3 regions of the Streptomyces sp. NPDC052109 genome follow, and region 2 is predicted to be linked to each of the others. Evidence: riboswitches for the same ligand, from Rfam matches in the RefSeq annotation. Region 2 holds a riboswitch; each other region holds the start of a gene.

The links. Region 2 has a riboswitch for S-adenosylmethionine ahead of thrC (threonine synthase). Riboswitches for the same ligand answer to the same signal wherever they lie in the genome.
Region 1: another riboswitch for S-adenosylmethionine. It lies ahead of AB0L59_RS04650 (aminotransferase class V-fold PLP-dependent enzyme); the one in region 2 lies ahead of thrC (threonine synthase).
Region 3: another riboswitch for S-adenosylmethionine. It lies ahead of AB0L59_RS27535 (amino acid ABC transporter permease); the one in region 2 lies ahead of thrC (threonine synthase).

The regions. Positions count from the first base shown of each region.
Region 1 covers NZ_JBFAWF010000001.1:1,020,550-1,022,809, forward strand. The annotation lists gene trpD (anthranilate phosphoribosyltransferase) at 1-710, shown strand, start outside; SAM riboswitch class IV at 796-912, shown strand; gene AB0L59_RS04650 (aminotransferase class V-fold PLP-dependent enzyme) at 1,059-2,260, shown strand, end outside.
Region 2 covers NZ_JBFAWF010000010.1:51,071-53,330, reverse strand. The annotation lists gene thrC (threonine synthase) at 1-900, opposite strand, end outside; SAM riboswitch class I at 918-1,073, opposite strand; gene AB0L59_RS21265 (glucosyl-3-phosphoglycerate synthase) at 1,234-2,178, shown strand.
Region 3 covers NZ_JBFAWF010000015.1:134,165-136,424, reverse strand. The annotation lists gene AB0L59_RS27540 (glutathione S-transferase C-terminal domain-containing protein) at 1-539, shown strand, start outside; SAM riboswitch class IV at 605-713, shown strand; gene AB0L59_RS27535 (amino acid ABC transporter permease) at 1,038-2,018, shown strand; gene AB0L59_RS27530 (amino acid ABC transporter ATP-binding protein) at 2,015-2,260, shown strand, end outside.

The sequences.
Region 1 (2,260 bases), on a different contig from region 2:
AGGTCGTCAAGCACGGCAACCGCGCCGCGTCCTCCGCGTCCGGCTCCTCCGACGTCCTGGAGAAGCTCGGGATCAATCTGAACCTGACCCCGCAGCGGGTCGCCGAGGTCGCCGAAGAAGCCGGCATCACCATCTGCTTCGCGGTGAAGTTCCACCCGTCGTTGCGTCATGTCGCCCCGGCCCGCGGCCAGTTGGGCATCCGCACCACCTTCAACGTGCTGGGCCCGCTGACCAATCCGGCCCATGTGCGCGCCCAGGCCGTCGGTGTGGCCGACCCCCGGATGGCGCCGATCGTGGCCGGTGTCCTCGCCGAGCGCGGCAACTCCGCGCTGGTCTTCCGCGGCGACGACGGCCTGGACGAGCTGACGACGACATCCACCTCGCGGGTGTGGGTGGTCCGGGACGGCAAGGTCACGGAGGAGTCCTTCGACCCGCGGCACGTGGGCATCGACCTCGTCCCGGTGGACGCCCTGCGCGGCGCCGACGCCGCGTACAACGCGGAGGTGGCGCGGCGTCTGCTGGACGGCGAGCAGGGTGCGGTGCGGGACGCGGTGCTGCTGAACGCGGCGGCGGCCCTGGTGGCCCTCCACCCGACGGACGCTTCGCTGGCCGACCAGCTCCGGGCCGGCATGGCCAGGGCCACCGAGTCCATCGACTCGGGCGCGGCGAAGCGGACGCTGGAGCGCTGGGTGGCGGCCAGCAATCGCTGATTCCCGCCCGGTGTGACGCAGGGCGCAGTCCGGATGGCGGACTGCGCCTTGCGTACGCAAGATCGTGTGGCAGGATACTGAACCAGGTCATGAGTGACAGTCATTCGGCCCCGGCCGGCTGTCCGGCAACCCTCCGTCCGTGGCGGGGTGCCCCGGGTGAAGACCAGGCCGTAGGCAGCGAGGTCTACGGCAAGCGCGGACCCCTCACGAAACCAGGGGTCCTGGTCGTCGAGGAGCCTTCCGTGAGCAAGCGAATGCGATAGGGCCGCAGAGCCCCGCCTCCGCATCCCTCTTTTCTCTTCCTCTTCCGTACGTCCCTTCGGCGTACGTCCTCACGGGAGTTCACCCATGTCTGTGTTCACCGCTGCCTCCGACCAGTCCGTTTGCTCACCTCTGCCCGTTCTGGGCCGGGATGTCACCGTTCCGCTCGTCACCGGCGGCGAGGTCACCTACGCGGCCCTCGACTACGCGGCCAGCGCCCCCGCCCTGCAGCGCGTCTGGGACGACGTGTCCGCCTACGCGCCGTACTACGGCAGCGTCCACCGCGGCGCCGGCTACCTTTCCCAGCTCTCCACCGACCTGTTCGAGAACGCCCGCAGGACGGTCGCGGAGTTCCTCGGCTGCCGCGCCGACGACCAGGTGGTCTTCACCCGCTCGACCACCGACTCCCTGAACCTGCTCGCCCGGGCCATCCCCGCCGACTGCCAGGTCTTCGTCTTCGAGACCGAACACCACGCCTCCCTGCTGCCCTGGCAGCACGCCCGCGTCACCTACCTCAACGCCCCGCGCACGCCGCAGCAGGCCGTCACGACCCTGGAGCGGGCCCTCGCCGGCCGTGAGCCCCACGGACCGGCCCTGGTCTGCGTCACCGGCGCCTCCAACGTCACCGGCGAGCTGTGGCCGGTGCGCGAACTGGCCGCCGCGGCGCACGCGCACGGTGCCCGGATCGTCCTCGACGCCGCCCAGCTCGCCCCGCACCAACCGGTGAACCTCCGTGACCTGGACGTCGACTGGGTCGCCTTCTCCGGCCACAAGCTCTACGCCCCCTTCGGCTCCGGTGTCCTGGCCGGCCGTGCCGACTGGCTGCGCGCGGCCGAGCCGTACCTCGCGGGCGGCGGCGCCAGCCGCAAGGTGACCCGGCGTCAGGACGGCGGAGTGGACGTGGAGTGGCACGAGAGCGCCGCCCGCCACGAGGCCGGCTCCCCGAACGTCATCGGCGCCTACTCCATCGCCTCGGCCTGCAAGGCGCTCACCGAGGCCGGCTGGGACACCCTGATCGCCCGCGAACAGCACCTGATCGCCAGGGCCCGCGCGGGCCTCGCCGAGGTCCCCGAGGTGAAGGTCCTCTCCCTCTTCGGCGACGACGCCCCGCGCGTCGGTGTCATCTCCTTCGTCGTGGAGGGCTGGAACAGCTCCCACTTCGCCGCCGCGCTCTCCGCCGAGTACGGCATCGGGGTCCGCGACGGTCTCTTCTGCGCCCACCCCCTCGTCCGCACCCTCCTCGGCAGCGACCCCCAGAGTCAGGGTGAATGCGGTGCCCCCGAGGCAGC
Region 2 (2,260 bases):
GAAGGCGGTCGACACCGGCGAGCAGCCCTCGGCCTGGGCGCCGAAGATCTTGTACGGCCTGTCCTCGACCAGACCCAGCTTGATCAGCTCCTGCAGCCCCTTGTCGATCTTCGTGAGCTGGGAGCCGGAGGCGATCGGGACCACGATCTGGTCGGGCAGCCGCCAGCCGAGCTGCTCACAGATCTCGTACGCGAGGGTCTTGGAGCCCTCCGCGTAGTACGGCCGCAGATTGACGTTGACGAAGCCCCAGCCCTCGCCGGCCGGGTCGCCGATCAGCTCGGAGCAGAAACGGTTCACGTCGTCGTAGTTGCCCTCGATGCCGACGAGTTCGCCGCCGTAGACGGCGGCCATCACGACCTTGCCCTGCTCCAGGTCGTGCGGGATGAACACGCAGGAGCGGAAGCCGGCCCGGGCCGCGGCGGCGCCGACGGCACCGGCGAGGTTGCCGGTGGAGGAGCAGGACAGGGTGGTGAAGCCGAAGGCGCGCGCGGCCTCCAGGGCCTGGGCGACCACGCGGTCCTTGAAGGAGTGGGTCGGGTTGCCGGAGTCGTCCTTCACGAACAGGCCGCCGGTGACGCCGAGTTCGGCGGCGAGGTTGTCGGCCTTGACGAGCTTGGTCCAGCCCGGGTTCAGGTTCGGCTTGTCGGCCACGTCCGCCGGGACCGGCAGCAGCGGGGCGTACCGCCAGATGTTCGCGGGGCCGGCCTCGATGCGGCGGCGCAGCTCTTCGGTGTCGTAGGCGGAGAAGTCGTAGGCGATCTCCAGCGGGCCGAAACACTCCTCGCAGGCGAACACCGGGCCGAGCGGGACGCGGTGACCGCACTCGCGACAGCTCAGGGCCGCGGCGGGACCGAGGTCGACGGTGGGGGTGCTGGAGCTTGCAACTGTCTGCACAGCCATGGAGGCGAGGCCCTTTCTCCTCATCTTCCTCACGACGCATCTCGCCGTGAGACGGATTTGGCACCTTCCCTAGCCGGGAGCCTCGCGGAGCGATCACTGCGGATCTACGAGTACCGACTGGAGGGTTGCCGGGGCTTCATCGGGCCGTGTCCCTCTGCCCCTCTGGATGAGCGGTATTCGGTTGTGGACGCGCGCGACCCCCGACATGCGATGGTCATCGGCGTTGTTCAAGACTGTAACCGAAGGCCAGGACAGTTGAGATAGTCGTCCGAACCGCGAGATGGATCACACGATCACCCCCGTGTGATCACGAACAGTGAGGAGCCGCAGACCGTGCTGGAAGAAGTCGAGCGCTGGCTGGCCACCCGCTCCTGGTCCGTGGCCGATCGACCGCTCCACCGGATCCTGTCCGCCAAACAGCGCACGGGGCAGACGGTCAGCGTCGTGCTGCCCGCCCTCAACGAGGAGGAGACGGTCGGCGACATCGTCGCGGTGATCCGTCACGACCTCGTCGAGCAGGCCCCGCTCGTCGACGAGATCGTCGTCGTCGACTCCGGCTCCACCGACCGCACCTTCGAGGTGGCCGCCGCCGCGGGCGCCCGGGTCGTTCACCGGGACGAGATCCTGCCCCGCGTTCCGGCCGTCCCCGGAAAGGGCGAGGTGCTGTGGCGCTCGCTCCTCGTCACCACCGGCGACCTCGTCTGTTTCGTCGACGCCGACCTGAGGGAGTTCTCCTCCGACTTCGTCTCCGGGATCGTCGGCCCGCTGCTCACCGAGCCGGACGTCGACCTGGTCAAGGCCATGTACGACCGCCCGCTCGCCGGTACGGCCGGGCAGGGCGGCCGGGTCACCGAGCTGATGGCCCGCCCGCTGCTGAACATGCACTGGCCGCAGCTCGCCGGATTCGTGCAGCCGCTCGGCGGCGAGTACGCCGCCCGGCGCTCACTGCTGGAGCAGTTGCCGTTCCCCGTCGGCTACGGCGTCGAGCTGGGCATGCTGGTGGACGCGCTGCACCTGGTGGGCCTGGACGCGCTGGCCCAGGTCGATGTGGGGGTCCGCAAGCACCGGCACCAGGACGGCCAGGCGCTCGGCCGGATGGCCGCGGCGATCTACCGCACGGCCCAGCTCCGGCTGGCCCGCGGCCATCTGGTCCGGCCGTCCCTCACCCAGTTCGAGCGGGGCGAGGACGGCTTCGAGCCGCGCACGTACTCGGTGGACACCGAGGAGCGGCCGCCGATGGTGGAGATCGCGGAGTACGCCGGGCGCAGGGTGGCGTGAACCGGCCGCAGCGGTCGTATACGTCGGCGCGCCGTGCTCGGCCGTACGTTTGAGCGTTTCCGGGCCGGGCTAGGTTGAGGAC
Region 3 (2,260 bases), on a different contig from region 2:
GGCGGATCGTGAGCACCCATGCCCCGGACATCATGCGCGACCTCGACCGCCGGTTTGGCGGTGACCGTCTCTCGCTCTACCCGTGCGGCGCGGAGTCGGAGATCGAGGCGGTCGAGCGGATGTGCGCGCAGGGCATCGAGGAGGCCGCGCAGCGCGCCGGATCGGCCGGTGGCGAGCCGGTGGAACGTGACCTGGCCCTGAGCGCGCTGCTGGAAACGCTCGGCGCCCTCGACCGCTGGCTCGTCGGCCGCACGTATATGATCCGCGACGAAATCACCGCCGCGGACGTCGAGTTGTGGGTCGCGGTGGTCCATCTCGACACCGTGCACCGCAACCACCTGGATGCCGCCGCGGTCCAGCGCGTCGCCGACCACCCAGTGCTGTGGGCCTACGCCCGACGCCTGACCGCCCACGCCGCGTTCGGCGCCTACCTCGACCTCGACGGCATCGAGCGCCGTCATGACGCCCGCTGCCATGGACTGGAGGCTGCCGGAGCAGCCGTCCAGATCCTGGACTGGGCGGCACACGCGGCCGGTTAGCCGTTCCACCTGGTGGACCGGCATTGACATTCGTTCGGGCAATTGTCTTAACTACGGCCCTGAACGGTCATGAGTGTCAGCGACAAGCCCTGGCTAGCTGGCCGGCAACCCTCGCGCCGCGGTGGGGTGCCCCAGGTGACGACCGGACCGAAGACGTTTCGGTAAGCGCGAGGCCCACAGGGCCGGAACAGTGATGGTGACGCCATGTACGCAGCTCCCAGGACGGCCGCACGCCGCTCCCAGGGCTGCGTACGGCCGTACGCGAACCTGCTCGTCACCGATCGTGCTGTCGATCTGCTCCGCGTGAACAGCGCACTGTGTACCGCACCGGGCTGTGCCCGCTGTCGGGGCTGACCTCTCCCCGCAGCCCCCGCGTTTCCTGACGAACACCGCCCGTGCGGTGTGCCGTTGTCCTCCCTGTCCCCGGTACCCCGCCGTCGTGTGCGCCCCCGCATGCCGCCGCGCTTCCGGGGTGTTCCCACCCAGCCGGAGCCCACCATGAGTGAACCCCCTGGCGCCACCGTCACCCTCCCCGAGGCGCCGACCTCCGACGAACCGTCGAAAGCCCTCACCGCCCAGCGCGTGCTGCCGTTGCGGCGGCCAGGACGCTGGATCGCCACCGCGGTTGTGTTGGTCCTGGTCGCCCAGTTCGTGCACGGACTGGTGACCAACCCCTTCTACCAGTGGGACCGCTGGGGCTACTGGTTCCTGCGCCCCACCATCCTCGACGGCTTGCTGATCACGCTTCAAGTCACCGCCTACAGCGCGGTGCTGGGCCTGATCGGCGGCATCGTGCTCGCTCTGGCCCGGCTGTCGAGGAGCCCCGTGCTGCGCGCGGTCAGCTGGACCTACGTCTGGGCGCTGCGTTCCGTCCCGCTCATCGTGGTGCTGATCTTCCTCTACAACTTCAGTGCCCTGTACAAGACGTTGAGCGTCGGCGTGCCCTTCGGTCCGGCCTTCATCTCCTTCGACGAGTCGAAGCTCGCCACCGACATGGTCGTCGCCGTCATCGGCCTCAGCCTCAACGAGGCCGCCTACGCGGCCGAGGTGGTCCGCGGCGGCATCCTCTCCGTCGACCAGGGCCAGCATGAGGCGGCAGCGGCGCTCGGCCTGCCGAAGGGCTACCAGTTCCGGAAGATCGTCTTCCCACAGGCGCTGCGCTCGATCGTCCCGAACTACGTCAACCAGCTCATCGGCCTGATCAAGGGGACCTCGCTGGTCTTCTACGTCTCCCTGCTCGACCTGTTCGGCTCCGCGCAGACGATGGGCTCCACCTATCCCGGCGACATAGTGCCGCTGCTGCTGGTCGTCACCGTCTGGTACCTGATCCTGACCAGTGTCGTCTCCGTCATCCAGTTCTACGTCGAGCGGCACTACGCCCGCGGTGCCACCCGCAGCCTGCCGCCGACACCGCTGCAGAAGCTCCGCACCGGGCTCACCGACCTGCGGGCCCGCATCCGCCGGGAGGCCGCCGTATGACCGCCGGAACGATCGAGGCCCTGGCGGACGTCGAGGCCGCCACCGTCGAGGTCCACGACGTGCACAAGTGGTACGGCACCCACCGGGTGCTGGACGGCGTCGACCTCACCGTCCGCCCCGGCGAGGTCACCGTGATCCTCGGCCCTTCGGGCTCCGGCAAGTCCACCCTGCTGCGGGTCATCAACCACCTGGAGAAGCCCGAGATCGGCCACGTCAGCATCAACGGCGAGCTGATCGGCGTA